2 regions of the Chloroflexus aurantiacus J-10-fl genome follow, and region 1 is predicted to be linked to the other one. Evidence: riboswitches for the same ligand, from Rfam matches in the RefSeq annotation. Region 1 holds a riboswitch; the other holds the start of a gene.
What was found. A riboswitch is a leader RNA that binds a small molecule or an ion and turns the genes downstream of it on or off. The one in region 1 is predicted to bind thiamine pyrophosphate.
Positions count from the first base shown of each region.

Region 2: it holds a riboswitch for thiamine pyrophosphate, as region 1 does, so the genes downstream of both, tenA (thiaminase II) here and thiM (hydroxyethylthiazole kinase) in region 1, are expected to answer to the same signal.

Region 1 is NC_010175.1:469,912-485,484, forward strand. It holds gene CAUR_RS01890 (SDR family oxidoreductase) at 1-119, opposite strand, end outside; gene CAUR_RS01895 (hydroxymethylglutaryl-CoA lyase) at 138-1,082, opposite strand; gene CAUR_RS01900 (hypothetical protein) at 1,350-1,898, shown strand; gene thiD (bifunctional hydroxymethylpyrimidine kinase/phosphomethylpyrimidine kinase) at 1,997-2,797, opposite strand; gene thiE (thiamine phosphate synthase) at 2,794-3,444, opposite strand; gene thiM (hydroxyethylthiazole kinase) at 3,472-4,281, opposite strand; TPP riboswitch at 4,386-4,508, opposite strand; gene CAUR_RS01920 (FAD-binding protein) at 5,136-6,809, opposite strand; gene CAUR_RS01925 (SDR family NAD(P)-dependent oxidoreductase) at 6,832-7,653, opposite strand; gene CAUR_RS01930 (aminoglycoside phosphotransferase family protein) at 7,959-8,948, opposite strand; gene CAUR_RS01935 (glycoside hydrolase family 3 N-terminal domain-containing protein) at 9,056-11,317, opposite strand; gene CAUR_RS01940 (MFS transporter) at 11,420-12,667, opposite strand; gene CAUR_RS01945 (LacI family DNA-binding transcriptional regulator) at 12,757-13,770, opposite strand; gene infC (translation initiation factor IF-3) at 14,124-14,951, shown strand; gene CAUR_RS01955 (large ribosomal subunit protein bL35) at 15,007-15,213, shown strand; gene rplT (50S ribosomal protein L20) at 15,362-15,573, shown strand, end outside.
Region 2 is NC_010175.1:1,087,400-1,102,972, reverse strand. It holds gene CAUR_RS04200 (sensor histidine kinase) at 1-1,566, shown strand, start outside; gene CAUR_RS04195 (PTS fructose transporter subunit IIC) at 1,715-3,157, opposite strand; gene pfkB (1-phosphofructokinase) at 3,187-4,155, opposite strand; gene ptsP (phosphoenolpyruvate--protein phosphotransferase) at 4,152-6,614, opposite strand; gene CAUR_RS04180 (acyl-CoA dehydrogenase family protein) at 7,454-8,911, shown strand; gene CAUR_RS04175 (DeoR/GlpR family DNA-binding transcription regulator) at 9,074-9,871, shown strand; gene lon (endopeptidase La) at 10,368-12,851, shown strand; gene tenA (thiaminase II) at 13,059-13,715, opposite strand; TPP riboswitch at 13,810-13,909, opposite strand; gene cynR (transcriptional regulator CynR) at 14,170-15,084, opposite strand; gene CAUR_RS04155 (protoglobin domain-containing protein) at 15,200-15,573, shown strand, end outside.

The DNA.
Region 1 (15,573 bases):
TCCTGCGAACGGGCAGCCAGCACCAGGCGCGCACCGGCAGCCGCAAAACAACGAGCCGTCGCCGCCCCAATCCCACTTGAGGCACCGGTAATAATCACCACCCGATCACGCGGATCCATAATGTGTACCTGCCATATTCAACCCTCGCCGCGGTCCCGCAGATGCTTACAAATACCGGCTTTAATCGTCTGTCCCGGCACTTCGTGCCCTAACATGCGTTCAAGTTCACGCGCCGTCGCCATGAGTGCCGGCAGATTCAACCCGGTCGCAATCCCCATCTCGTGCAGCAAATGCGTGACATCTTCGGTGCAGAGATTTCCAGGAGCGCCGGGCGCAAACGGACAACCACCAATACCACCAATGCTAGAGTCAAACAGATCGACACCCAATTGCAACGCTGCCAGCAGGTTTGCCAGACCCGCCCCCCGCGCACTGTGCAAATGCAAACGCAAGGGCTGGCGCGGAAAACGTGCGCGAAACGCCCTGACAACCTCTTGCACCAACAGCGGGTGAGCCATGCCGGTGGTATCACCCAGCGTCAACTGCTCGGCACCCAAATCGAGCAAGCGCTGACACAGATCCAACACCCGCTCAATCGGCACATCCCCTTCAAACGGGCAGCCGAAGGCCACCGACAGCACCGCATCAAATGGCTTCCCGGCTGCATGCACCAGCGTCGCCATCTCGGCCACCTGCACCAGTGATTGCTCGATACTCATATTCACATTACTGCGATTATGGCTCTCGCTGGCGCTGAGAAACACCTGCACAACATCTGCACCGGCGGCAATTGCCCGCCGCGCTCCGATAACATTCGGCGCAATTGCACTGTACACTACCCCAGGCTGGCGCTTGATACCGGCAAAGACAGCTTCCGTATCGGCCATCTGCGGCACTTGTTGCGGACGCACAAATGCCCCTACTTCAATCGCACGCAACCCGGTCGCTGCCAACAACTCAATCAACGTTATCTTCTGCGCCGTCGTCAGAATCGTTGGCTCATTCTGCAAACCATCACGCGGCCCTACTTCACGAATATGCACAAACGTCGGTAGCGTGCCAATTGTCATTGTGGTCATCATCGACCTCCCTGGTTGCTGGTTTTGAACGGTTCATGTTGCCGGCAATCACTGTTGGCAGCCTGCAATCGTCATGATCGGCACTATGTATGACTCAGCAGTGATTGATCTTTTCAGTATGGTAGAGATTCACACTCCGTCTGTCAAATGGTTGCAATGAAACAGATTAGTAACTCCACTGTAACCTGTTCTTCTACCCTGACAACAGAACCACACAACGTGGGGCATCAAAAACGGATAGACAGCGCATAGCGCTGAATGGAGGAACCAATGGATTGGTCGAAGCAGGCGAATGACATGATCAAGATGTGGACCGGCACGCAACAGAAGGTCTGGGATAGCTGGATGGCATCAATGCAATACATGGCAGCCCCGCAGAATCCAGAAGCATGGCAGAAGACGGTCGATAGCTGGCGGGGGACAGTCAAGCAAACGCTGGAAGCACAGGTCGAGCTGACCCGCATGTGGGCAGAGGCCGTCGCCGCGAACAGCGTTAACATGCCGAATCTGCCTCCTATCCCTGGTGTCCCCACAATCCCCGGTCTCAATCCAGCATCGCCGACCTCGGTTGTGGAATGGAGCCGGCAGGTTCTGGAGTTGACCCGCAATTTCACCGAAAGCCAGACCCGCTTCATTGAGGGCTGGTTCGAGATGCTCAAGAAGTCGGATCCGACCACGATTGCCCGTGGTTGGGATACGACGCAAATGCAGAAGGTGATGCAGAGCTGGCAAGAGGCGATGCAGCGGGTGATTGAGGCTCAGGCCGAACTGGGTAAAGTGTTGATGGGAGTTGTCAACAACACTGTCGAGAAGAAGTAACGTTGTTTTCTCTGCGTGAATTGACGCTCATTGAGGGAAGTGATGCTCTCTGGTTGCATACACTTCCCTCAATTTCTTTTGCTTTCGGTATCAGTTTGCTATTCAGCAACCCCATACCACGCGGCAAAATGGTGTACCGGGCCATGCCCTTGACCTAAACCTGGTGCATGACGGAGAGCGGTGGTAATGTATTCTTTCGCCTGTGCAACTGCATCAGGTACCGACAGACCCTTTGCTAAACCGGCAGCAATCGCCGAGGCGAAAGTACAACCGGTTCCGTGAGTGTGTCGTGTCTCTATCCGTGGCGCCGTAAAGTACTGATACTGCGCCCCGTCGAAGAGCACATCAACACTATCACCTTCGAGATGTCCACCTTTCACCAGTACCCAGCGCGGCCCCATGGCATGGATCATCTGTGCCGCCTGTTCCATCTCAGCAATAGTTGTAATGTTAAGCCCGGTTAGTGCCCGTGCTTCCGGGAGATTCGGGGTCACGATGGTAGCCAGTGGCAACAACAGCGTGATCAAAGCCTGCTGCGCCTCAGGGTGCAACAATGGATGTCCACTCTTGGCTACCATCACCGGATCAACCACCAGGTAAGGCCACTGATAGGCTCGTGCCTTCTCAGCAACCACCGCAATAATGTCGGCATTTGCCAGCATCCCGGTCTTCACCGCATCGACGCCGATGTCGGTAACGACCGAGTCGATCTGTTGACCGACAAACGCTGCCGGCAATTCCACCACCCCTTGCACCCCCACCGTATTCTGAGCCGTCACGGCGGTCAGTACGCTCATACCATACGCACCCAGGGCCGCAAATGCTTTTAAATCGGCCTGAATACCGGCCCCACCACCAGAATCAGAACCGGCAATCGTCAGACAACGCGGTAACGTCATAGCGCCTTCTCCTGAGTAACTGACACCAGCGCACGCAATTGACGAGCAGCGGCAGTGACATCATCTGCTGCGACTACTGCTGACACAACAGCAATTCCATCAGCACCTGCCCGCATCACATCAGCAGCATTTGCCTGATTAATACCGCCAATTGCCACAATTGGGATCGATACGTGTTGCCGGATGGCGCGTAAACCATCCAGGCCTATCGGCGCTGCGGCATCTGGTTTGGTTGTTGTGGCGAAGATCGGCCCAACGCCGAGATAATCTGCCCCATCACGCACCGCCTGAAGTGCTTCACTGAGATTGTGGGCCGACACTCCCAACAGTTTGTTGCCGATCAATCGTCGCGCCAGTGCCACCGGCATATCATCCTGACCGACGTGAACACCATCAGCATCTACCGCCAGTGCCACATCTACCCGATCATTGACGATCAGTGGCACCCCAGCCCGTCGGGTCAGATCACGCAATTCCAGCGCTTCTTCAATCATCTGCCGGGTTGAGGCATGCTTCTCCCGATACTGCACAACTGTGGCGCCACCAACTATCGCCGCTTCAATCACTGCGCGATGTGAACGGCCTCGCGACAGCCCGGCATCAGTGACGACATACAGCCGCCAGTCAACAATATGGGCGATACTCACAGGCAGATCCTTTCCTTATCAGGGAAACTACCCTGCAACAGCAGTTACCCGTGCCCCGGCACGAATCTGATCAGCCGAAAGATGGTAGATAGCATCGTAAAAGGCCACCTTAAAGCTTGCCGGCCCACGTGCTGCCGGCGCGGCCAGTTCGGCGGCCAGACCAAAACAGGCCAGCGCAGCCGCTGCGGCAAAGGGATACTCGCGCTCAACTGCAGCAAATGCAGCGATAACCGTGGTTGCCGAACAGCCAGTGCCGGTGAGCGTCTTCAGCCATTCATGACCATTATCGACCAGAAACACCCGCTTCCCATCGGTCACGACATCTTGCCGACCGGTAACAGCAACCACAGTACGGTACTGTTGGGCCAGCGCCTTCGCGGCTGCGGTCGGATCATCGACCTCAACCACCGTCTCGACCCCTTTGACCACGCCACCCATCCCGGCCAGCGCACCGATCTCGCCGGAATTACCCCGCACCACCGCAATCTGAAGCTCTTCAAGCAACCGCCGATTACTCGCCGTGCGCAGGCTTGTCGCACCAGCACCCACCGGATCGAGCACGATAGGAATCCCCAGCTCGTTTGCCCGCCGACCGGCAATCAACATCGCTTCAATCCAATCAGGCGACAACGTGCCCACATTCAACACCAGCGCACCTGCAGCGGTCACCATCTCGGCCACCTCGGCTCGATCATGCGCCATAACCGGCAACCCACCGATGTGCAGCGTTACATTGGCCGTATCATTCATCACCACAAAATTGGTAATGTGGTGAATGAGGGGGCGCTGCTGGCGCACCCGTTCGCGCAACTCCGCGATCCGCTCGTTCAGAGTCATCATGGCCTCCTTGCGCCAGCAGACGGCGGAACATCATTGGGCAGGTAGCAAAAAACCGCCCTGCCGCGGCAGGACGGTTATTCCGCAATGCAGACGGTGCAATACACCTGCACCCTGCTCCTCCCTCCGCTGGCATAACCCAGATCAGGTTCAAAGGGTCGGTGTCGGTGGCGATACGCCTAGACACCCTCTCAGCCCGGTTCTCCCAGGCTCCCCTGGCTTATTAGTTACGAAGTATCATATCATGGAAGGATGGCTTGTGCAAGGCTTGTTATCACTCTTGAGTCTCTCAAAATAGACACCGTGTAAGATCTACACCAATCAACGTGACAGGCAACCCTGCACCTACACCATGGAATATTCTTGCAGAAGTCTCCTTACAGATACCGTTTGCAACACGCAATCCTGTGTTGTCACAGCGATTATCGCTGATAAGCCTGCTATGACCAACACCCGGCGGTGGCGTAACCGGCAGGGACGCACGGTCTACCGCCCTTCCTCACCTGCGACGACGGCGAGTATTGCCCCCTCAAGTATTCCGTACCTCAGCAGGGCGGATGCAGCCCATCGGCAGCGGGCACTTTACGGCACAAACGTTTGTCCCCTGCTCCACGTGAAGTTATCTCAAAAAAATACAATACATGGCGTGTGACTCAAGACATACTCCCTCGCCGCCCCCTCGTATAGCAATGTGAACAGGTACACGCACCACCCGTAGGGGCGGGTTCAGAACCCGCCCCTACGGAACCCACCTACCCTATCATGCAGGTGATCCCTACGGATCATTGCGGATGAGATGGATAGTCACGGTTCACCGCATATCCGGTGATAGGTAATGATGCGCCAATGTGATATTACACCCGCTCGACAAGTTGCATATTTTGCACGATATGCTGCATGGCTATGTAGGCAAAGGTACACGCCGGGCCTAACGTGGAACCGGGGCCTGGATAAGTGCCTCCGAACACTGAGGCCGAGGTGTTGCCTGTGGCGTACAGACCGGGAATAGGCTCGCCATTTTCGTGCAGCACCTGTCCCCACTCATCTGTCAACAGACCACCCAGTGTCCCCAGTTCGCCGGGATAGATAGCCGTCGCATAGAAAGGTGGACGTTCTAGCGGGCCGAGATTGGGGTTGGGCTTTACGCGCGGATCGCTGTAGAAACGGTCGTAAGCACTCTCACCACGGTGGAAATCTTCATCCTTACCCTGCTGTGCCATTCGATTAAACCGCACTACTGTGCGTTCTAACCCATCGGGATCGATACCAATACGCATCGCCAGCTCTCGCAATGTTTGCGCGCGCACCAGGAATTGGGAGCTGGTGGCCGATTGCGGCGTAATGCCCGGCGGCAATAACCCAAACGGATAGTAGCGGCGATGACGGCTTTCCATGATCAGCCAGGCCGGAATGGCCGGCGTCTGCCTGTGCCGCTCATATTGCCAACGCCAGCAATCGACATATGAAGCCGACTCGTTCATGAAACGCTCGCCCTTGCTATCAACAATGATGGAGAACGGCAACGAGCGCTCGCCGACCAGAAACGACACCTGACCTTGCGGGAGTATCACCACAGGCCCACCCCAGGCCTTATCCATTAAGGCTACCGCCGCACCGAGAGCCTGGGCGGCACGAATGGCATCGCCTGTATTGCCCGATGCACCTACAGCCCAGTCGGTACTCGTGGGCTTGGGAAGATAGCGTTCACGCATCTCGCCGTGATGCTCAAAACCACCCGCTGCCAGCAACACCCCTCTACGAGCTGCCACACGCAGAGTGCGCCCTTCACGGCGCACAACAGCGCCGGCAACCCGTCCATGATCAACGACCAATTCTTCGAGAGAGCTTTCGAGCCAGATCGGGATATTCCGTTGCAGACATAACCAGAGCAGTTGGCCTACGAGCGACGCCCCCAGACCCATCGGCACCTTACCCAGCGCTCGTTGAAAGAACCGCCCAAAGACACGCATGGCCATGAGGAATCCGCGCACTGTACGCAACGAAACCAAAAAAGAAGCAACCTCATTTGTATGTATCGGTATTGGTGGCGCACCCGGGAAAGGACGGAGCCGTTTCAGCCATGGCCCTAATTGACGGCCGTCGAAGATGCTTCCCTCGATGGCGCGCCCGCGTTTCGAGCCACCAGGACGTTCAGGGTAGTAATCTGGATACCCGATGGCGGCATGCCACCGAAAGCCAAGGCGACGCAGAAACTCAACCATCTGTGGCCCGTACTCTAAAAAAGCTCGCCGCCGATCGGGTGAGGCAGCGGGACCGGCAGCCGGTACCACCTCTTCTAAATAACGCCACGCCATCTCAAACGAATCTTCTACCCCGGCCTCGCGCGACACCGGATTGTTGGGAATCCACAATCCGCCACCCGACATAGCGCTTGAACCACCTACCAGATCAGTTTTTTCGATCACCAGTGTCTCGAGTCCGGCCTCCTTCGCCACCAGTGCTGCCACCAGCGCACCGGCTCCGCTCCCGACAATGAGAACGTCCGTCTGGTAATCAGATCGATCCATATGCGTTCTCCTGTATTGAACATTACCGAGACAACAGATGTTGCATCTGCCTGTAGATCAATTCGGCTGCCCAGCGGGGATTCAGTCGGCTGAGCCAGTCCATCATTCGCGCATCTGAACCGACAAGAATGCGATAGCGATCCCCTTCAATACCGTCTATGATGATGCGTGCAGCTTCCTTTGGCGAAAGTGCCTTCATGCGACTCGAACGTTGTGCCTGCGCTGCCTGCATAGGCAGTGAAGACTGAGCCACGTTAGAATTTTTGACAATATCGGTAGCCATCGCACCCGGAAATACAATCGTCACCCGAACATTGGTGTTAAGCAGCTCACTCCTCAAACCTTCGGTGAAGAGCTTAACGGCAGCTTTTGAGGCACCGTACATTGTTTGTCCAGGCACCGGCACCAGCGCCCCCATACTGGAAATATTGACAATGTGCGCTACTGGTCGTTTGATCAGGTACGGCAAGAACGATTTTGTCATGTAAAGTGTGCCATAGAAGTTAACCTTCAATACCCGATCAATTGCCGCATCCTCCAGGTCGTTTACTTTGACAAAAGGCTGAATGATGCCCGCATTGTTGATCAGACCATCAACTGCTCCATGGACAGACAGAACTTTTTCGGGAAGCGCCTGAACAGCCGCCAGATCAGCAATATTCACCACATGGGTAGAAAGTTTGCTCCTGGCCTGACCTGCCTGCCCGACCAGTTCGTCAAGCGCCGCACCATTGATATCCACGGCAGCAACATTCGCCCCCATATCGAGCAGCCGTAAAACCAGCTCGCGACCTAAACCGCTCGCCCCTCCTGTGACGACGAAGACTTTGTTTTTTACTTTCATAAGCTGTTTACTCCTTCGCTTTGATCTACTTTTGCGGATCGAACAAACATTACCTTGGGGATAATTCGCACCAACCAGGGGGTATCAGATGTTGTTCCATTGTGACCTTAGTATGACACAGGTCGTGGATATATATCAAGAACGTGGCAAGAATGATGAACAAAGCCTGAGTAGAGATCTCTCTACGGTCACAGAGATAGGGTTCAGAAGTTACTTTGATATATGCGTGAACCGTGTATAAAGAATGACCGAACCCTGCATGTAACGTACAGAAAAGTCACCTGCCTTGACTCGGACATGTCGGTTCATCCATACACGTAGTTAGCCCGCAACCACGCCATACTTCTCGCAATAAAACCTTTGGAGAAATTGAAGATTTCATCAGTATCGTAATTGCGGTAATAACACTCGGTATGCATCACTAAAGCAAGATGCAATGAGTACAGGTAACAGCGTTGTTTTTCGGCAAAGGTGAATGATGTCTTGCCGTAGCCGCGCATGCTGTTAGTAATTCCATCACCAAAAAATGGCCGAAATTGAGCTTCCATTAGTGGATCGGCCCATAATACCCGTTCAAAGTCAATGATTCCGACAATTCGACCTTGCTGAACAAAGAAATTGGCATCCCAGGCATCCCAGTGCACCAGGCACGGTATAGTAACCTCCTCTAGCGCAGCAGCGTGTTTCCAAACCACGTCGCGGATTTCATCGTAGCTGTAGTCAAACGTTACCCGTTTGCGAGCGGCGTCTTCCAGCACCGCATCCATAATCCTGATGAATGCCTCTTTCCAGGTACTGGCGCGCAGATCGGGATTCCCTTCATACCCAAAATAGGTACCGCGAAAACTGTTGATCTCGCGGATAATGGTACCAATCTGGTATTCGAGCGTTGCCAGGGTCGCGGCAGGCAAGCGCGCTCGCATATGCGCAAGCGTATCCCCGGCAAGTTTCTCCATAAAGAAGTAGTCCGCATCACACACCTCATGCGTATCATCGCAGAAGTAAATGTTGGGCACGGGAATAGCCGGGTTTTGTCGAACCAGACGCATGGTGGCAACCTCGGTTGCCATGATGTTCTTCTCATACGACATCACTTCTGCATCAGGTGGTGGGGCGATCTTGAGGATAACTTCCTGCCCATTGGCGAGCCGGATGCTGTACACCGCATTGAACCAGCCATCCTTCAGCTCATAAACTGCACCTTCGTCATCGGCCAGCGCCATCCCACCAAATGCCCTGGCAACCATGGCTTCAATCTGCGCGCGGGTTTTAGTGTTCTTGGTCTTGCTCTTCATCGTTACTGGTTCTTTAATTTACCGGCAGCCTGGTTGAATCGGCTGCCGGTAAGACGTTCACTACGGAACGGGTGCAGCGTCGCCTTTTCGCATGTACTCGAAAACATTTAGACAGTGCTGCTCCGCACCGAGAATTCGGCGTGTAGCGCTGCTGTCGAATCACCGCCTACCCAAACGTCAAAATCCGACTCGTCAAGCACGTAGGCACTGTCGGCCTTGCTCCAGTAGCGGCGTGCCGAAGGGGGTATCGCAAAGCGCAACGTTCGCCGCTCTCCCGGCTTGAGCGTTACCCGCTCAAATCCCTTCAGCTCGCGCACCGGACGGGCAGCACGCCCGTAGCGCTGGTGCAGGTAGAGCTGGGCGACCTCCTCGACTTCCCTCGCCGATGTATTGTGAACCTCGACAGTGGCCTCAATCGTGTCCTCCAGGCCGATCTGCGTTGCACTCAACGTCAAATTGCGATACTCGACCTGACCGTAGGTCAGACCGAAGCCAAAGGGATAGAGCGGAGTGCTCTCTTCTTCCCAGTAGCGCTGGTGGCTGGTAGCAGGCTGGTGCGAGTTCAGTCGTGAGTAGATGATGGGTACCTGTCCAACACTGCGCGGCCAGCTAAATGGCAGCTTGCCGCCGGGTGTGGCATCACCCCACAACAATCGGGCCACTGCATTCCCACCTTCGCTACCGGGGTGCCACGCGACCAGGATGGCCGCCGAGCATGGCAACACGCGACGCAGATCGAGCGGTCGCCCACTCAACAATACAACGACGACCGGCGTACCCGTTGCGGCAACCGCCTCTAACAATTCAAGCTGACGACCCGGCAGATCAAGGGTCGAACGTGAGGCAGCCTCACCATTCATATCGGCTGCCTCACCAAGCACCAGTACCGCTACATCCGATGCGCGGGCCAGTGCAACTGCACGGGCAAACTCCGCCTCCTCGTCAAAAGATGTCTCAGACGACGCCGGCATACCGAGTGCCTGCGACAGTGACGCGAACGGCGAGGGGATCGCACGTGTCGGCATGGGCACTCCAGGCGCGTACTCGACCCGCACACCTTCGCCGGCAGTGCGCCGTAGTCCTTCCAGAACGGTGACCGTGGCATTGAGATCGGGTGCAAAGACCCACGGCCCCAGCGTGGCCGCCCGGTCGTCTGCCAGCGGGCCGATCACTGCCACCTGGCGCACAGCAGAGCGATCAAGCGGTAGAATGTTACCCTCGTTTCGCAACAATACCGCCGCCCGTTCCGCTGCAATCCGTGCCATCTCGCGGTGTGCAGGATCGTTCAGGATAGCGCCCGCTGCACCCTCATTCACATACGGCTGCTCGAACAGACCCAGACGCAACTTCACGAGCAGTACCCGGCGAACTGCTTCATCGAGCAGACTCTCCTCAATCACTCCGCTGCGCACAGCCTCGGCAAGCGTGCTGAAGGCTCCCACCGTCGGAATCGGATTGGTGCCCGGCACAAAGCGCATACCGAGCCACATCTCCATATCGAGACCGGCCCGCAGGGCGCGTACCGCAGCATCCTGCGCATCACGGGCAAAGCCATGGGTAACCAGGTCCATCACCGCTGCTGCATCACTTACCACAAAGCCCTTAAAACCAAGTTCGCCACGCAGTACATCGGTAAGCAGGTAGCGGTCGGCAGCACCGGGCACTCCGTCGATGCCAACATAGGAAGTCATGACATTGCCTGCTCCTGCGGCCACTGCCGCGGCAAATGGCGGCAGGTACACATTGCGCAACTCGCTCTCCGAGATGTTCACCTCGTCATAATCACGACCACCAAGCGCTGCGCCGTAACCGACGTAGTGCTTCGGGCCGGCGACAACGTGCTCAGGCGCGCCGATTGCCTCACCCTGAAAACCACGCACCTGCGCCGCGGCCATCTGCGCACCAAGGTATGGGTCTTCGCCGGCACCCTCAACAATCCGCCCCCAACGGGGATCACGGGCAATATCCACCATCGGAGCAAACGTCCAGTGGATACCCACCGCTCGCGCTTCACGCGCCGCTATCGCCTGGACACGCTCATAAAGCTGCGGGTCCCAGGATGCAGCCATGCCCAGCGGAACGGGAAAGATCGTCCGCAGGCCATGAATCACATCGAAGCCAAACAACAGCGGAATACCAAGGCGACTTTCCTCAACGGCGATGCGTTGCAACCGATTCGTCTCGCGTGGATCAGCGACAAACAAGAGACTACCGACCTGCCCGGCGCGCACCTGAGCTTCGACCAGTTCGTTTTGCGCCGTCAATCCTCTAAAGTAAAAGTACTGACTGATCTGCCCGGCCTTCTCTTCCAGGGTCATCGCTGCAAGGAGATCATTGGCACGTTGGACGAGAGCGTCATTGGTGGTCATACTTTCATTTCCTTTCTGCTATAAACGGCACGTGCATACCACACGGTCGTCCAATCTGGAGAGCTTTAAACAGTGATCAGGCATGCTTCAGCGTAAACAGCCTTATTTGATAGCCTGGGTTGGCCCGGTCTTCGCTGCCACAACCGTAACCGACACCCTTCGTAGCCGCACGACAAGAAGATACAATCCGAATAGGCTGGCATATACCACCAGCAGACAGAGCGGAATTATCTCCAGCGAGACGCGCTGCGCCAGTACACCCATCAGGCCGGGGATCACTGCGGTACCAAATCCTGTTGCAGTCATCTGCATCCCTATCGTATTGGCGGCATGGTGATCGCCCACGCGCATGCTGGTGTCAGACATCAGTGCCGGGAAGATCGGGGCAATCGCCAGGCCAATTAAAGCCACCGCTACCACATTCATCAATTGCGAGGGATTCCAGATCAGCAAAACTGCACCTAGCAGCGCGCCTGACAGCCCCGTGAACACCAGTCTGGTAGCTCCTGTTCGGATCGTAATCATCCCCGCCGCGATCCGCCCGATAGTGAAGGTAAACCAGTAGCTACCTGCAAAAAAGCCTGCCAATGCCTGATCCACACCCCGCGACTCGGTCAACAGCGTATAAGTCCAGATTCCCAGAGAGGACTCTGCGCCCACATACAGAAAAAACAGCATGACACTCAGCCATACCTGCGGCTGGCGTAGCGTTTCGATCATCGGTGTCTGGTAATCGGTCAGTCGTTTGGCAGGCTCGTCACCTGATGGCACATTGCGCGCATGGCTGGCCCACATCGCTAACGTGAGGACAAAACAGATCGCCAGCGCGATCTGAAAAATACCGACAATCTGGTAACCAAAGTGCCACGTGTTCAGCGTCGTCAGCCCAAGCGTCATCAGGATGGGACCAATCGTAACCCCGACACCCCAACTGGCATGGAGCCACTGCATCAGCGTTTCACCAAAATGCGCTGCCACATACGTGTTCAAACCGGCGTCAATCGCCCCCGCACCCAACCCGGCAAAAACCCCCAGCGCTACCATCATCCACCAGTGGGGAACGACGGTATAACCGATCAGCGCCATCCCGGTCAGCAAACAACTTGCCGCCAACATCCGACCTACCCCCAACCGCGAGAGGAGGAACCCACTGAAGAAACTCGAAATCATATAGCCGGCAATGACCGTCGTCAGCAGCATCCCAATTGCATCAAGTGGAACGGCAAAACTGTCGCGAATCGATGGCCAGCCAACACCGAGCAGGCCATCGGGCAGACCGAGGGCAATGAAGGCAACAAATGCCAGCACAATGAGGCCTATGCCTGAGACTCGTGTCTTGTTCGTCGGCATAAATCGTGAACAACCTTTCTGTCGAACGCAAGGGAGGGTCGCGCCATACGAATGTTATGCAATCGATTGCACAACGGACAAAAATAATCTTACGCTGACTTCCGAATCACTAGCTCTACCGGAACCGTCACATTCGTAACCAGCCCCGTTTCGATATGCTGAATCAAGTTCTGAGCGAGAAGTTTGCCAGCCAGAGGAATATTCTGCCGTATTGTGGTCAACGGGAGAGTCGCATAACCGGCAATCGACAGATCATCGTATCCGACAACGGCAATATCCGCTGGAACACTTCTCCCGCTCTCCTGAATCACATTGATGGCTGCAATCGCCATCAGGTCGCTATTGACAAAGACCGCATCCAGATCAGGAGCGCGTTCAAGGAGACGTTGCATGCCAGCAGCTCCCGATGCATACGTGTAATCACCGTATACGATCAACGCGGGGTCTAATGCTCGTCCGGCGAGCTGCAATGCCTGCTCGTAGCCTTTGAAACGGTTCTCAACCGTTAAAGTACCTTTCAACCCACCAAGGAAGGCGATCCGTTGCCGACCGGTACGAATCAGGTATTCGGTTGCCAGTCGCCCTCCCGCAACATTATCACCCGTCACCGAGCAGTAGTTAAAGGGTGACACCGGCATACCCCAAACAATGAATGGCACCTTCATCTGCACCAGCGCCTCAATTTGGGTTTGCTTGAAACTTGATTCCATGAGAATGAAACCATCAACACGACCGCTATGCAGATAACGATGCACCCAATCAGTATCTTGTGAGGCACTGTGTACAATCAGACAATCATAATTTAGCTCGTGGAGACCGCTCCAGATAGCACCCAGCATCTCCAGCCCAAATAGATGTTCGGCTGAAGCTACGGGTGGGAAACACATTGGAGCAACAAAGGCAATGGTACGGCTACTACGTAATCTGAGATTGCGCCCTGAGACATTAAGACAGAAATTATGCTCACGAGCAATAGCCTGAATCCGCTCTCTGGTCTGCTTGCTAATTAGAGGGCTATTGTTCAAAGCCCGTGAAACGGTCGAACGCGAGACGTTGGCCAGCCGTGCAATATCTTCAAGTGTTTGAACAGATTTTTTGCTCATGCGTAATCAGATTTTGCAATCGATTGCAATCTGCTATTACAATAGTATGCAGAAGAGATTTTGTCAAGCGAGTTGTGAATAATTCGCCAGGGTTTTCCAATCGCACCCCGCTCAACGAATGACCGTCAGACATAACCACCATGCACGCAGCCCGGAACCTGCACGTGCACTGGCACGATTGCACACCTGCGTTTGATGATTGGTCGTGGAACATCCACCGTGAGCAGGCTGCTCCATGTTTGACGATCATTCCACTGACTGGTATAATGCCCAATTGACCAGACATCGCTGTAGAGCGGTGTCATCTTATTGTTGCAGTTAGCCGTAAGGGTGACAACAGGTCGTCTTCATCTTTGCCACGACTGTCACCTGTTGCAAGACGAAGGAGTCGTGCCATTAGAGACCGGTTTCGCATCAACAATCGCATTCGCGCCCGTGAAGTGCGTCTCATCGACGAGAACGGCACCCAGGTTGGCATTGTTCCCCTGCGTGAGGCGCTGGCAATGGCTGAAGAACGAGGGTTTGATCTCGTCGAAGTTGCGCCTAATGCGGTTCCACCGGTATGCCGTCTGCTCGATTATGGCAAATTCCGCTACGAGCAGAGCAAAAAAGAGCGTGAAGCACGCCGTAATCAGAAACAGTCGGAACTGAAGCAGATTCGACTGATGCCGAAAACTGATGACCACGACGTCGCAGTGAAGGCAAATCAAGCACGACGTTTCTTACTGGCGGGCGATAAGGTTAAGTTTAATCTGCGCTTCCGTGGTCGCGAAATGGCTCATCCCGAAATCGGGCGTCAAATGCTCGATCAAATCGCCGAGCAATTGAGCGATATTGCTGTCATCGAGCAGAAACCGCTCATGGAAGGACGGGTTTTGTCAATGCTGCTTGCCCCAACCGCCAAGGTGTTGAAGGCAGCACAACAGGCCCAAAAGGCAGCAGCTCAGCGCACAACAACCGCCGAGTCAGCAAAGCCAGCGACAAGTGCGGCATCTACTCCTGCTACGGCAGAACCGGCAGATGAAGAAGAGGAAGAGCTGATTGATGATGGCGATGTCGTCGAAGAAGATGAGGACGACGACGACACCTTCGTTGCAGATTACGACGACGAAGACGACGATTTTGAAGATGACGATGATGATGACGAGGACGACGAGCGAAATCGCCGGAGACGACGCTAAGTGATACGATGCCGGACGGCTAGCCGCTGTTCAGTGGCACTAGAGGAGATTGTCGATGCCTAAGATGAAAATGAAGACGCACAAGGGCGCGAAAAAGCGCTTCAAAGTTACTGCGTCAGGTAAGTTTCTGCAACAGCGTGGTGTCCGTGGGAATAAGCGCAACCGCCCTAGCCGCTCGCAGCGAGCCTGGGGTAAAGATCAGCCGATTTCTCCCACCAACCGCCGTATGCTGCAAACCGCTCTGCCCTACGGCCTGGAGTAGGGTTGATCAGTCCGTTCGATGTGAAGTTGATGTCATATAACTGGTGCACTGTATGGCACCGGGTATTTAAAGGTGAACATGTGTAGTGCGGATGAAGTTCAGGGTTCGGTACGCCACCTCCTGACCGATCCGCGAGAGGAGAATGATCATGGCTCGTGTAAAGCGTGGCATTATGGTGCGCAAGCGCCACAAGAAGTTGTTAGAGCAGGCAAAAGGGTACCGCGGCGCTCGTAGCCGTCACTATAAGGTTGCCCATGAGGCGGTGATGCACGCACTCGCCGATGCGTATCGCGACCGCCGCCGCCGCAAGCGCGATTTTCGCCGGCTGTGGATTATGCGCATCAACGCGGCTGCCCGACT
Region 2 (15,573 bases), 620 kb from region 1:
TTATTGTGGCTATTGTTTGCACTGTGTTACACAGATCGCGCTCATCTGTTGCCGCGTAGTGTGCTGTACAGTTTGATCCTGCTCCAAAGCGGATTTTTGATCGGTGCCTGGACAAATGGCTGGCATCGGTTGATGTGGCCGCGGGTGGAATTGACCTATACTGCCGGTGGCCTTTGGGTGCTGACCGGGCCGCATGGGCCGCTGTGGTACGCCAGTGTTCTGAGCGCCTATGCGATGGTGTTTGCCGGTACGGTGTTGATGATCAATCAGGCGATCCGCAGTCAATCACTCTACCGCGCCCAGGCGATCAGTCTGGTGGTTGGAGCACTCCTCCCTTGGGCAGCGAGTATGCTCTTCGTAACCGGACTCAGTCCGATCCCCTTTGTTGACCCAACGCCGGTCGCTTTCGCGCTCGGTGGGCTGGCTTTCACCGTTGCGATGCAGCGCTACCGCGCACTTGACCTCTTGCCGGCGGCGCGTGAGCGAATCGTTGATCAGATGCCTGATGCGATTATCGTGCTTGATATGCATGATCGGATCATTGACCTGAATCCGGCAGCACAGGCGATTTTGTCGGCAACGACAGATGTTCTTGGTAAGTCGTTGGCACGTGTTGCACCGCCCTGGCTGATTGAGCAGGTCCGTGATCGGTACGAAGGCCAGTTTGAGGTGCAACAGACCGGTGAAACGGGGACGACGACCTACGATTTACGTTGTACCACGTTGCGCGATCGCGATGGCAGTCCGGCGGGGCGGATCTTTGTGCTGCGCGACATTACCCTCTTCAAGCAGGCAGCACAGGCTTTGCAAGAAGCGAAGGAGGCGGCTGAAGCGGCCAGTCAAGCGAAAAGTGCCTTCCTATCAATGATGAGTCACGAATTGCGGACACCACTGACGGCTATTTTGGGCTACAGTGAGTTTCTACGCGAGGATTTGTTGAATCGGGATCTGCATTCACTGACATCCGACCTTGACCGGATCATTACGGCTGGACGGCATTTGTTGACGCTGATTAACGATATTCTTGATTACGCGCGCCTGGAAGCGAATGCCGTGACGATTCACCCAGAGCCAGTTCACATGTCTACGCTGATCAATGAGGTTGTGATGACGTTGCAGGGACTGGCGAAGCAGGGGCAAAATACTATCACCGTTACTGTGGAACCAGACCTGCCACCGGTGTTGGCCGATCCGGTACGTTTACGTCAGGTGTTGTTGAACCTGGTTGGCAATGCCTGTAAGTTTACCGGGCAGGGTGAGATTCGTGTTCACTGCTACCGTTCAACCACTGCTGAGATTCAGATTGATGTGAGCGATACGGGGATCGGTATTGCTGCCGATCAGCTTCAGCACCTGTTCAAGCCATTTGTGCAGGTAGATAATGGTCCAACCAGACGCTACGGTGGCACCGGGCTGGGACTGGCTATCTGTCAGCGCTTGTGTCAGGTGATGGGAGGCGCGATCCTGGTCACGAGTGAACCGGGCCGTGGTTCGACCTTTAGTGTGCGTTTGCCGATCACAGGTGTGCCATCTGCACCATGTGAAGTTTCACAAGAGGATGGCTAAGGATGTGTCGCTGACACAGATGCGCTCCGGTGTGATGGGTAATCTATTGAGGATGAATTCAGTAGTCACACTTGGGGTGCGGAAGCCTGGCTTCCGCACCCCGGTTGCTGCAACGATTGAGTTGCGTGTGTAACGCTGGTTGCGATGACTAATCAGCCGTCCCCCGCACTGCTGCCGTTGTCGGTGCTTCGGCGGTATTCAGTGGTCGCTTGAGCACATAGAGCATCGCTGCGGTTACCAGGGTACCGGCCAGGATGGCGACGATGTACATCGGCAGGTTGCCGACAGCATTCGGAATAGGCAGCACGAAGATACCACCGTGTGGCACAGCCAGCGTTGCCCCGAAGAGCATCGAGAGCGCACCGGCTACTGCCGACCCAACCATAATCGAAGGAATGACGCGGAAGGGGTCTTTGGCCGCGAAGGGAATGGCACCTTCGGTGATGAAGGAGATGCCGAGTACGGCAGCGGCCTTGCCCGCCTCACGCTCTTCGTCAGAGAAGCGATCTTTGAACAGCAGGGTCGCCAGTGCCAGGCCGAGCGGTGGGGTCATACCGGCGGCCATCACGGCTGCCATCGGCGTCGTGACTTGCGAGGCCAGCAGTCCGGTGGCGAAGGTGTAGGCAGCTTTGTTGACCGGGCCACCCATATCGAAGGCCATCATCGCACCCAGGATCAGGCCGAGGATTAGCGCACTGCTCTGCTCCATGCTTTGCAGCCAGGCCGTTAAGGCATTGAGGGCTGAACTCACCGGCTGGCCGATCACGTAGACCATCAGCAGACCGACGAATAGCGAGCTGAGCAGCGGCAGGATCAGTACCGGCTTCAGGCCGGCCAGTGTCTTGGGCAGGTTGAGGTTCTGGTTGAGCCATTGCGTCGCGTAACCGGCGATGAACCCGGCCAGGATACCGCCGAGGAAGCCGGAACCGGTGGAAGAGGCCAGCATGCCACCGATCATACCGGGGGCCAGACCGGGCCGATCTGCGATAGAGAAGGCGATGAAGCCGGCGAGGATGGGTACCATCAGCGCGAAGGCCGATGGGGCACCGATCTGGAACAATGCCCAGCCCAGCGTGCCACGGTTTGCATCTTCGTAGACGTAGATACCGCCGAAGGCAAATGCCAGGGCAATGAGCAGACCACCGGCTACCACGAAGGGGAGCATATAGCTGACGCCGGTCATCAGATGCTTGTACGGGCCGGCTACGCCTGATGCGCGGGCCGCCTTTGCCGCTGCGACCTGATCAACCAGATCGGATCGTGCCCCCGCCGATACTGCTTTGGTGGTGGCCTGGGCAAGTGCTGCCTTCACCACGCCTGCCCCGTCGTGAATTGCCGCTTTCGTGCTGGTTTCGTAAATCCGCTTGCCGGCAAACCGACTCAGATCGACTTTGGTGTCGGCGGCAATGATCACCACCTCGGCAGCGGCAATATCAGCCGCCGTCAGCGTGTTTTCGGCGCCAACCGACCCCTGTGTCTCGACCTTGATCGTGTGGCCGAGACTCTCTGCTCCCCGTTGTAGCCCCTCCGCTGCCATAAAGGTATGCGCGATACCGGTGGGACATGACGTAATTGCGACAATGACCGCCATGGTTCTCCTCCCTTTGCTCCTTACAACTTCTATTGATCAACAGGCGTCACGGTCGTGACAGCCGGATCAACCACGGTAACGGTAACTTTTGCTGCCAGCGCGATCAGTTCAGCGCGTGGCGGCAGGTGTGCCCCAATTGAACCGAGCGCTGCCAGTGAAAAGGCTGTTGCGCGACGAGCGATCTCGGTTAGCGATAGTCCTTCAACGAGGCCGGCAATGGTGCCGGCGACCATTGCATCCCCGGCACCGACTGTACTCCGCACGGTGACCGATGGCGGGATGGCGTGCAGTAATTGCGTTCCATCGCTAAAGATTGCACCCTGCGCACCCATAGATACAATTGCCAGCCCTACTCCCATCTGATTGATCCGACGCGCCGCATTGCCCACTGCTTCCAACCCTTCACCATCGAGCAGATCGATCTGGCGTAGCTCATCAAGGTTGGGTTTCACCAGTGAAGGTTGGGCTTGCAGACCGGCAATCAGGGCCGGCCCGCTGACATCAAGGGCAACGTTGCAGTTAAAACTGCGGAGACGGGCAACCAGGTTGGGAATGAATTCAATCGGTACGCCGGGCGGTAACTTGCCGGCCAGCACAAACCATTCGTGATTAACGGCCAGCTCATCGATCACGTCGATCAGGGTGTTCAAGGCAGCGGGTGGTGGCGGCAAACCAGGGAGATTAATATCGGTCGTCTGCTGGTTCGCTTCATCAACGATTTTTACCCCGATCCGGGTGGCACCCGGCACCCGGACAAACCGGTCGGTGATGCCTTTGGCCGCAAAATGGCGCTCAAAGATATGGGGATTTTCGGCACCGAGTAAGCCGGTGGCGGTGACCGAAAGGCCATAATCGGCCAGGAAGGATGCGACATTCACCCCTTTGCCGCCGGCATCGCGTTGCATAGCGCGTGCCCGGTTCACGGTGTTCAATTGAAAATGATCGACGAAGACCGTCTGATCAATGGCCGGATTGAGGGTTATGGTAGCGATGTTCATAGTGCGCGCACCTCCGCTGCATTACGACACGCCAGTGCTCGTCGCGCCAGATCACGCAGATCGGCGGCACTCAGACCGCGCAGGTGCGCTTTGATGGTCGCGACACTGGGAATACTGACGCTCAGCTCTTGGACGCCTAAACCGACCAGAATCGCTGCGCCGAGCGGATCACTGGCAATACCACCACAGACACCGACCCAGCGTCCGGCACTGGCTGCGCCTTCGACGGTGCGGGCAATTGTGCGGAGCACAGCCGGGTGCAGACTATCGGCCTGGCGGGCCAGGTCTGGATGCAGGCGATCCATCGCCAGGACGTACTGCGTCAAATCGTTGGTGCCGATGGAGAAGAAATCGACCTCTTGCGCCAGCACGTCGGCCAGCATGGCTGCCGATGGTACCTCGACCATAATCCCGATCTCGACCGGTGGCGCATTGAGTTCGGCACGGATGCGCTCGGCAATCGCTTTGGCCTGTTGCACCTCTTCCAGCGTAGCGACCATCGGAAACATCATTTTGAGCGGGCCGTGCATAGCGGCGCGGTAGATGGCGCGTAATTGCGGCTCGAACAGATCGGGTCGGCGCAGGCAGAGCCGTAAGCCACGAATACCCAGGAACGAATTGTCTTCGCGGGCAATATTGAGATAGGGTGCCTCTTTATCGCCCCCAATGTCGAGGGTGCGAATGATCAGCGGACGCCCATTCATCGCCTCAACCATCGCCCGGTACGCCTGATACTGTTCCTCTTCGTCGGGAGCACTGTCGCGTTCGAGGAACAGAAACTCGGTACGCATTAAGCCAACCCCGTCGGCACCGTTCTCAAGGGCACGCACAACATCAGCTACCCGGTTGACGTTGGCAGCAACTTCGATATGGACACCATCGCGGGTGATGGCCGGCTGATGACGGGTAGCGAATGCCACCGCCTGTTCCTGATCGAGACCGGCGCGCAAGGCACGCGCTGCTTCAACATCGGCGGCTGATGGTCGAAGATAGAGCCGGCCACTGTAGCCATCGAGAATTGCCGGCGTACCGTCTTCAATATCGAGCACGGCAGTACCGGCGGCAACGATGGCCGGCAGGCCGAGTGAACGGGCGATAATCGCGGTGTGCGACGTTGGGCCACCGAGCGCTGTACAAAGCCCCAGCACACTGTCGGGATCGAGCGTGGCCGTGTCAGAAGGGGTCAGGTCATCGGCTACCAGAATTGCCGGTTCGGCCAGACTGATGAACGGCATCTCACCCAGGCCGAGCAAGTGGCGCAACACCCGCTGGCCGACATCGCTCAGATCGACAGCGCGCCCGGCCAGTACCGGGTCATCAAGCTTTTCAAGCTGAGCAACACGGGCCGCGATGGTCTGTTGCCAGGCCCAGGCCGCGCTGTGGCCGTCGAAAATCCGGCTGACAGTTTCACGCATCAGCGCCGGGTCGGTCAGCAATTCGGCATGGGCACGGAAAATGGCGGCGCGAGATGAACCAAGCCGACGGCTGACTTCACCGGCCACCAGCTCAAGCTCGCTGCGCGCCTCGGCAATGGCCCGTTCGAGAGCGGTGGCTTCGCTCATCCGGTCACCGGGAGTATCGCTGACAACCAGCGGTGCCCGGCGGTAGTGGCGGATCGGCCCAACCGCCAGCCCCTCGGCGGCAGCGATGCCATTAATGGTCGTAGCAACGTGCTGTGGCACCCACCCGCGGTAGGGCACTTTCGGACGATTGGCCGTGTCTTCGGCAACCGGTTCCTCGCCCATACCACTCTCAACCAGGGCCTTGAGCGCGGCTAAGGCCGCCGGAGCGTCGGTACCCTGAGCCGAAATGGTAACGCTGGCCCCACTACTCACCCCCAATTGCAACAGACTCAAGAGGCTCTTGCCATCGGCCACCGCATCGCCATAGCGGACGCGCACCGCGGCCTGAAAGCGTCTGGCCGTTTCGACAAAGGCGGTTGCCGGGCGGGCGTGCAGGCCGGTTGGATTGTGAATCACCACCTGAATCGCGTGATCGTAGTCACCGGGGGATGGGGAAGCGGGCAGGGGACGGCTACCGGTCAGCGCTTCGACAATATCGGCAGGATCACGAGTCTGGGATAACCGTTCGACCAGCGCCGCATCACCGAGCACACGGGTCAGGCGGCGTAAGATGTCAATATGCTCGTCGGAACGGGCGGCAATGCCGACAATCAAACGAGCCGTCTCACCCGCATTCCACGTGACGCCGTTGGGAATTTGCAAGACAGCAATGCCGGTTTCGAGGATGAGGTCGCGGTCTTCCGGTTTGCCGTGCGGAATAGCAATTCCATTACCGAGGAAGGTATTGGCCAGCGCTTCACGGGCCAGCATACTCTCGATATACGCAGGTTGAATATGGCCGGCCTCGACCAGCACCTGCCCAACCTGACGAATCGCCTCTGCTTTCGAGGTCGCGGTCGCGCCGATGCGCACACTCGCGGCGGTTAGCTTTACCATAAGAGCACTCCCCTGTGCAGCAGCCTGCCTGGCTGCCCGAACCTGTTCTTCGCTTCGTTGCGGTAAATCGACAACCTGTCGCGCAAGGAGGGCAGAGGGTGCGGGTGCCGTTGCCGATTTCACCAGACTATCGGGTTGATGACGAGTTAGATGTTGTTGTTCGATGGCACCATCATATCACATATTTTCGTTTTGTCAATATATGTTTTTGTTTTTGCTGTAATTTGGTTTTCGTTTGATTTCTTTGTTGGTCGTTCGTCGGGCGGCATGTCCTGGTAGCACTGCCGGGTCAGGCGAGAGCGATGGACGCGCCGAATATTGATGTTCCCGCCTGAAACCCGCCCCTACGGACGTTGCCGGTACCCGATCAGATTGCCTTCGCGATGGATGATTGATGATGTCGTCGCTACGACACCAGATGTGATATGACCCGTGACGTTTGGTGTGTCGTGGTAGGGGCGGGTGCTAAACCCGCCGTGGGTGCTAAACCCGCCCTGGGTGCTAAACCCGCCGTGGGTGCTAAACCCGCCCTGGGTGCTAAACCCGCCGTGGGTGCTAAACCCGCCCTGGGTGCTAAACCCGCCGTGGGTGCTAAACCCGCCCTGGGTGCTAAACCCGCCCCTACATCGCGATGGATGATTGATGATGTCGTCGCGATGGAGAAAGCGGAGGTGGCGAAAGGGTTTGTGTTGGATCGCGTGCTGTACATTATATTTTATCAGATTTGGTATGACATAGAGCGCAGACAATCACATCATCACTCTGTGCCCTCGGTGTCTCTGTGGTGCATCACCCATCGCACTGCCAGATTTGCTATAATCCCAGCAGAGGTGATGACTATGGAACAGCATATCTTTTCGCCGCTGGCGTTTTTGCGCCACCAGTTGGCCGATCTCGCTCAACCAGACTATCTGGAAGCGTATCAGGCATGGTGGGAACACGAGGGGAAGCCGGTCTCGGCGGCAATTGATCGGGCCGGGACACCCTGGCTGCGAATGTTTGATCGCCAGGGGCAACGGGTTGATGAGATTCTCTACCCCGCTGAATACTGGCGTATGGTGCGGCAGGGCTACCAAAGCGGTGTGATCTGGCGGGTCTTTACCGAAACCTCACTCGTGCCGCACTACCTGTTGGGCTATCTTACCGCTTTCTACGATGCCGGTCTCTACTGCCCGTATACCGTGTCACTTTCAACCGCGGTGCCGCTGGCTAAGTATGGGACGGAAGCAGTGAAAGCCCAGTTTTTGCCGTTGCTGCTGCGCCAGGACGCAACGGTCTGGCAGGGGGCAACCTGGATGACCGAGATCGGTGGCGGCTCTGATCTGGGGACGACCGTAGCGACCATCGCGGTTGCTGAGGATGGCCGCTGGTATCTGAGTGGTGATAAGTATTTTGCCAGTAATGTCGGTGCCGAACTGGCAGTAGTTGCTGCCCGCTTCGCCACCGGCCCGGCAGATATTCGTGGTCTGGGCCTGTTTCTCGTCCCCCGCTACCGCGCCGATGGCAGTCTCAACTACACCATTCGCCGCCTGAAAGACAAGATCGGTACGCGCGCGGTACCCACCGGTGAAGTAGAATTGCGTCGCAGCGAAGCCTATTTGTTGGGGCGGGCGGAATGGGGTATCTACCTCATTCTGGAGACCCTGAACCTCTCGCGGGTGGCAAACAGTGTGGGTAGTGTCGCGCTGGCCCAGCGTGCGCTGGCCGAAGCAGTGAGTTTTGCGCACCAGCGTCGGGCTTTCGGTAAGCCGATAGCTGCCCACCCCTTGCTCAAACGTCAGATTGAGGAACGCATTGTCGAACTGGAAGCTGCCTTTGCGCTGGCCTGGGAAGCGGTTTGCCTGCTCGAACAAGTCTGGCATGTGACACCACCCTATCCAGAACAGTACCATCTCTTTCGTTTGCTTGCGCATCTCGCCAAGTACTGGACGGCTGAGTTTGCGGTGCAGACGGCAAAGTGGGGGATGGAGGTTCACGGCGGGATTGGGACGCTCGCCGAGTACAATGCCGAGCGCTGGTTGCGCGATGCAATGATTCTGCCGATCTGGGAGGGAACGCCACACCGCCAGATTCTGGACGGCCTGGAAGTGATGGAGCGCAAAGGGGCGCATCGGATGCTCTTGCACTATCTGGCTGCTGATGCCCCAACGCAGGCTTTAACCGACATGCAGCATCGGATCGAGGCCCATCTCGCACTTCCCCAGGAAGAGAAAGAAGCCGGGGCCGAGAGTCTCTTCCGTGATCTGGCCTTGCTGACGGCACACACCCTGCGCGCACGCCGGCTGGCCAGGCGGTGATGGCGGCGTGCGCTGGTGATCAGGTTATGGTTGCCCTTCCTGTTGCCCATCTGCAGCGGGTTGTGTGTTCACGCGCCGGCGAACACCCTTGACGGGCCTCATGCCGGCAACGTACAATACCAACGTAAACAAACGAAACTTTATGCAACTGGAGATACATGCATGCAGCCCGACGAGAGCACGATTGGAGAACGCAGCCCCCTAATGCTCGACCGGCGAACCCGCATTGCCGAACTCGTGCGGCAGCGTGGTTCAGTGCGGGTCAATGAGCTGGCCGATATTTTCGGTGTGACACCGGTCACGATTCGTAACGATCTGGCTGCACTCGAACGTGAGGGAGTGCTGGTGCGCGATCACGGCGGTGCCGTCGCTTTGCCGGCGACCAGTGCGTTGATTGCGTTCGAGCAACGGGCCAGTATTCGGCTTGAGGCAAAGGCACGCATCGGGGCGGCGGCGGCGCAATTTGTGCAACCCGGTGATACCATTCTGCTCGATGCCGGAACGACGGTGGTTGAGATGGTGAAGCATCTGCGGCAGCGGACGCCGCTGACGGTGGTGACCAACGCTTTGAATGTGGTCATCGAGTTACGTCATCTCAACGATGTACAGGTCTGGATGCTGGGAGGTACGGTCAACTACGCCACGTTCGGTACTCTCGGCCCGCTGGTTGAACAAAGCCTGGGTGATCTGGTCGTCGAGAAGCTCTTTTTGGCCGCCGAGTCGGTCGACTCGACGTATGGTGTGACCGATTCGACCAGCGAGATTGCCCATACCAAGCGCGCATTGGCACGGGCTGCGCGGAGGATTATCCTGCTCGCCGATTCGAGTAAGTGGCAGCGGCGTGGATTTATCAAGGTGCTGCCTTTAGAAGCAATTGAGACGATTATCACCGATACCGATCTGCCGGAAACCGAGCTACGTCGGTTAGAGATGGCCGGCGTGCGCGTTGTGCTGGTGTGAAGCGCCTGTCCATGCCGAAGGGGAGTGACCTACACCGGTAGGGATCGACGATCATCGGCGCGTCTCGTTAGAACTTATTTCATAAAAAGCTGTACTGGTGCGCTCTGATAACCATCTCCGGTGCCATCACGCGCTGAATTGATTGCCTTGCTCGCTCATCATCCGCGTGGTGCGTCGTTTGGAGTGCGGCAGCCATGCTGCCACGCCGCCCGTGCTCACGATCCGGCACGTGTCACGTCGTTGACCCGGCTGGTCACGCGGATGCCGGGTGTGCTCGCTACGATCATGGAATCGGTCGGCGATGAATCAGGTAACTTTATAAGATGTTTTTTGAAACAGGTTCTAGCCTACTCTACCGGTCGCCTACCTTGCGGCAGACCGGCAATTGTTAGAATTACACTAGAACTTTTGTCCCATCATTGACACGCTCCACTATGAGTTTCAAAATATACATAGTGCGGAAGTCTTGTTCCGCGGATCAATGTGGAGACGTGCTATGAATGATGAAACATTGCGGGAACAGACGACTGCGGAGTCTGAAGAGACATCACCAACGACACCTTCACCCGAACCAGAGGTGGTTGAGACGCTGCCCCTCATTCCGTTAGAGGGAGCGGTCGTTTTTCCTTATATTGTGGTCAGCCTGACGCTCGATGAGTTGGGGTCGGCGTCAGCCGAAGCCGCAGCGCGCGAGGGGCGTCAGGTGTTGCTGGCTGCCCGGCGGCCCGATGCGCCTGCCGATGCGCCGATTACCGACCAGCTCTTCAATGTAGGGGTAGTGGCCCGGATCGAGCAGCTCGGTACCTTGCCGAATGGTGCCAGCGGGGTGGTCGTGCGGGGGCTGGTGCGTGCTGTGCTGGGTGAAGCCGTCCAAACCACGCCGTATCTGCGTTTTCGCTTTACCCGCCGACCCGATGTCTTCGAGCGCACTCCGGAGCTTGAGCAGTTAATGGTCGAGGTTCACGCCGCGATTGACGCGGTGCTCGAATTGCGCCCCGGCGTGACGCAAGAGATTCGCAATTTTGTCCGCTCCATCGACGATCCCGGTCATCTGGCCGACAACACCGGCTATTCGCCCGATTACACCTTCGCCGAGCGCCAGGAATTGCTCGAAACCTTCGACGTAAGCGAGCGGTTGCGCAAGGTGCTGATGTTTTACCGCAAACAGTTCGCCCTACTCGAAGTTCAGGCCAAACTGCGGCAAGAGGTGCAGGAGAGTGCGGCCCGGCAGCAACGCGAATTCTACCTGCGCCAGCAATTGCGCGCTATTCAGAAAGAGCTTGGCGAAGATACGAGTGAAGCCGCGGAACTTGACGATCTCCGGCAGAAGCTGGCCGCTGCCGATCTGCCTGAAGTTGCCCGTAAAGAGGCCGACCGTGAGCTGAGTCGTCTGGCCCGGATCAATGCCAGCTCACCGGAATATCAGATGGTACGTACCTACCTGGAGTGGCTGGCTGAGCTGCCGTGGAATAAGTATACCGGCCAGCCAATTGATATTGCCTTTGCCCGCCAGGTGCTTGATGAAGATCATCACGGCCTCCAGAAGGTCAAAGAGCGGATTCTGGAATATCTGGCAGTGAAGCAACGTCGGGCAGCGTTGGGTGAAGAGAACCTGCGTGCCAATCGCGAGCCAATTCTCGCCTTTGTTGGGCCACCCGGCGTGGGCAAGACCAGTCTGGGGCAGAGTATTGCCCGTGCGCTTGGCCGGAGCTTCGTCCGTATGAGCCTCGGTGGTGTACGTGATGAGGCCGAGCTGCGTGGTTTCCGCCGAACGTACATTGGTTCGCAGCCGGGGCGGATCATCCAGGAGCTGCGCCGTGCCGGTACTGCCGACCCGGTGATCTTGCTGGATGAAATCGATAAGCTGGGGATCGATTATCGCGGTGATCCGGCAGCCGCACTGCTTGAGGTGCTTGATCCCGAACAAAATCACACCTTCACCGATCACTATCTCAATCTGCCGTTCGATCTCTCACGTGTCCTCTTCCTGGCAACGGCCAACACGTGGGATACGGTACCGCCGGCGTTACGTGACCGGATGGAGGTGATTGAGCTATCGGGGTATATCGAAGACGAGAAGGTGCAGATTGCCCAGATTCATCTGGTGCCGCGCCAGTTGCGGGCCAACGGCTTGCGCCCGGAAGAGGCTGTCGTCACCGAAGACGCCATTCGCTGCATCATTAATGAGTACACACGCGAAGCCGGTGTCCGGAATCTGGAGCGTTCGATTGGTGCGGTGCTGCGCAAGGTGGCCCGTCGCCTGAGCGAAGGCGAGATCGATCCGGCCAATACGCCGTTTGTGGTCGATGCTGCGTTTGTGCGCGCCGCGCTGGGGCGGCCACGCTTCACCAATGAAACCCGCGAACGGATCGATCAGCCCGGTGTGGCGATTGGCCTGGTATGGACACCGGTCGGCGGCGATATTATCTTTGTGGAGGCCAGTGCGGTTGAAGGGAAGAAAGAACTTACAATCACCGGCCAACTGGGTGAGGTCATGCGCGAGAGTGCCGAAGCGGCGCTGACCTACGTCCGTTCGCGCGCCCGTTCGCTGGGCATCGAGCCGGATTTCTTCGAGACCCACGCCATTCACATTCACGTGCCGGCTGGTGCGGTGCCCAAAGATGGCCCCTCAGCCGGTATTACGATGGCAACCGCCCTGGCGTCGGCGGCAACCGGTCGGCTGGTGCGTGACGATATTGCCATGACCGGCGAAATCTCACTGCGTGGGCGGGTGTTGCCGATTGGCGGCATCAAAGAGAAGGCACTCGGCGCTCACCGGGCCGGTATCCGCACTGTGATCCTGCCCAGGCGGAATCTGATCGATCTCGACGACCTGCCGCCGGCGGTTAGCGCCGAAATGACCTTCATTCCGGTAGACACCCTTGATGAGGTATTGAGCATCGCCCTTCTGCCGCCGGCGACGACCACAGATACGCTCACTGTGGCGCAGCGGAGTGATGTGCTCACCCCGGCATCCTGAGTTTAGGGATGGACAGACTATTTGAATGCATCTTTCAGTGCATCAGGAAGCTATAAACAAAGCCTCTGAACGCCCCTCTCCCGCGCTGCGCGGGAGAGGGGCGGGGGTGAGGGCGTTCAGCGCATCGCCAGGATATATCGCGCGAACGCACTCGCAGGTTCTGTCCGCCTTGACATCCCAAGAGATGCCGGGATGATGAGAGCATCATCAGGGTAACCACTGCTCCAGCCGATACGCACTATCCCAGAACATCCACTCCAGGCGAGCCGAATAGATGAAGGCGTCCCGCATACGTTGTTGCTGCGTCGCCGATGCCTGTTCAGCGATGGTGTCGGTCAGCGCAATTGCCTGCGTCACCACCTCATCAAACTCCTGGCCGGCGTAGGTGTCAATCCACTTCTGGTAGGGATTGTTGGGCGCTGCACGCCGATAGATGTCGTGTCCCACCTCACGATAAATCCAGAAGCACGGCAACAGCGCCGCCATCCCCTCTTCGTAACTGCGACAGGCCGCGGTTGCCAGCAAGAAGTTGGTGTAGGTAAAACAGGCCGGAGCCGGCTGCCGCGTTGGCGTCTCAATCCCAAATTCACGAAAATAGGTGTGATGGAGAGCGCGCTCAACCACCGCCACCCCTTCAGCAAAGCGCACAAACTGAATAATCGCCGCTTCATCAGGTGCCCGTCCGGCCATTATCGCCAGTGCGCGGGCAAAATCGGCCAGGTACAGCGCATCCTGCTGCATGTAGAAGGCGAACTTCTCGCGCGGCAAAATTCCCCGCGCCAGCTCCTCGTTGAACGGGTGATAGATAATGGCCTGATAGATGTCGGTAATTGATGACCAAAGGGTGTCGGTAAAGCGTGTCATACATCCTCCCTGCGTCCAAAAGCCGGATACCGTATCCGCAGAGAGCAGACGACTGAGAGGGGAAGCGAGAACGAACTCAGGAGACTGGCCGAACATCGTGCCCGGTTCCGATTTCCTACGCCGGTATTACCCGGATCAGGTTCAAGGGTTCCTCTCAGCCTCGCGTTTGTCGCAAAGCGCCCCTACGGAACACGTGCGAGTATAGTCGAGAACGGGCAGGCGTGTCAAGTGTTCTGGCCTGGGAAGGGGGAACGAGCTGGGCGGGTGATAGTGCATACATGCTCACAAACATTCACGCCATTGGATCGCCTCGCCCTCATGGACGTAACCCAATGTTCACCCGGCATCGTACTGGGCGTTGTTGTGTTGCCCAGGCATTCCCTGGAAACTGGGAGCGCGAGCCTCCGGCTCGCTACGATGCTCATTGTCAGTCAAGATTTGCTACTACCGCACGTCACCCCGGGCTATGGGCTATCTCCTGCCTTGAGGCCCACACCCTCAGTTTTGCGCGGGTCATGGCTACAAACGCCCGTGTCGCTGCGCAGCGGTAGGCATTGTGGCGGAAGAGCAATCCCACCGTGCGCCGTGGCGTTGGATCGACCAGGGGAATGCCAACCAGGTCGGGCTGACCGCTCAAGACCATTGCCGGTAGCACTGTCGCTAGCGTGAGTTGCCGTACAGCCGCCAGAATACTACCGATAGTATTCATCTCGATCTGAACCCGTGGTTGAATGCCGGCAATATGCGTACAACGATCCCAAAGCCGACGGGTGCAGAACGTGGTTGAGAGCAAAATAAGTGGCTGCTGATGAAGTGATTGTACCGGTAATTGGGGCAGATCAGCCCAGGGATGCTGCCTGGACACAACGACAACCAGATCTTCGCTGAATAGTTCCTCGCCAGTAACACCTGCCGTCTCTGGTGGCACAAAGCCGATCCCGATCTGAAGATCGCCGTCGGCGAGTCGTTGCTCAATGTCGCGGGTCGCCAGTTCTTCAATCTGCAAGCTAATCGCCGGGTAAGCATTGGTAAAAGCGGCTACCAGATCGGGCATAAGATAGGCGTTGACCGTTTGCACAACACCGATCCGGAGCATCCCACGTTGCAGGCCATTGAGTTCATCGATGGCAACCTGGGCTTCGCTCAGCTCTTGCAATGCCCGCCGGGCGTGTGCAACCAGAATCTCACCCGCCGCTGTCAGCCTGATGCGCCGACCGATACGGTCGAACAAAACCGTCCCAATCTCTTCTTCAAGCAGTTTGATCTGTTGCGAGAGGGCCGGCTGAGAAATGTAGAGCTTCTCGGCAGCACGGGTAATGTGTCCTTCCTCGGCTACCGCCAGAAAGTAGCGTAATTGCCGAAGTTCCATTGTTTGATAAGTCTAACTTATGCTTGAGATAAGAATAACGTATTTCACTTATTATCATAGCGCGCTTAGACTGAGCTTGCAACCAGAAAAGGGCTACTCTTCCCGGAGGTGGGTTATGAGCGAAGCGATTCCCGGTTACACCTATGGTACAGCGCAGGTGGCACAATCGCCGGTGAGCCTGGAAGAATGGGAACTGCTGAAGCAGACAGTGCTGTGGACAGCCGAAGACGAGCAGTATCTGCGTATGGCCGGCGAGGTGCTCGGCGATCAGGTCGATGCAATCCTTGATCTCTGGTACGGATTCGTCGCGTCGCACGCTCATCTGGTGTACTACTTCACCGGCTCTGACGGCCAGCCAATTGCCGATTACCTGAGTCGAGTACGCCAGCGCTTCGGTCAATGGATACTCGATACCTGTCGGCGACCCTACGACCAGGACTGGCTCAACTACCAGATGGAGATTGCCCTCCGCCATTACCGCACGAAGAA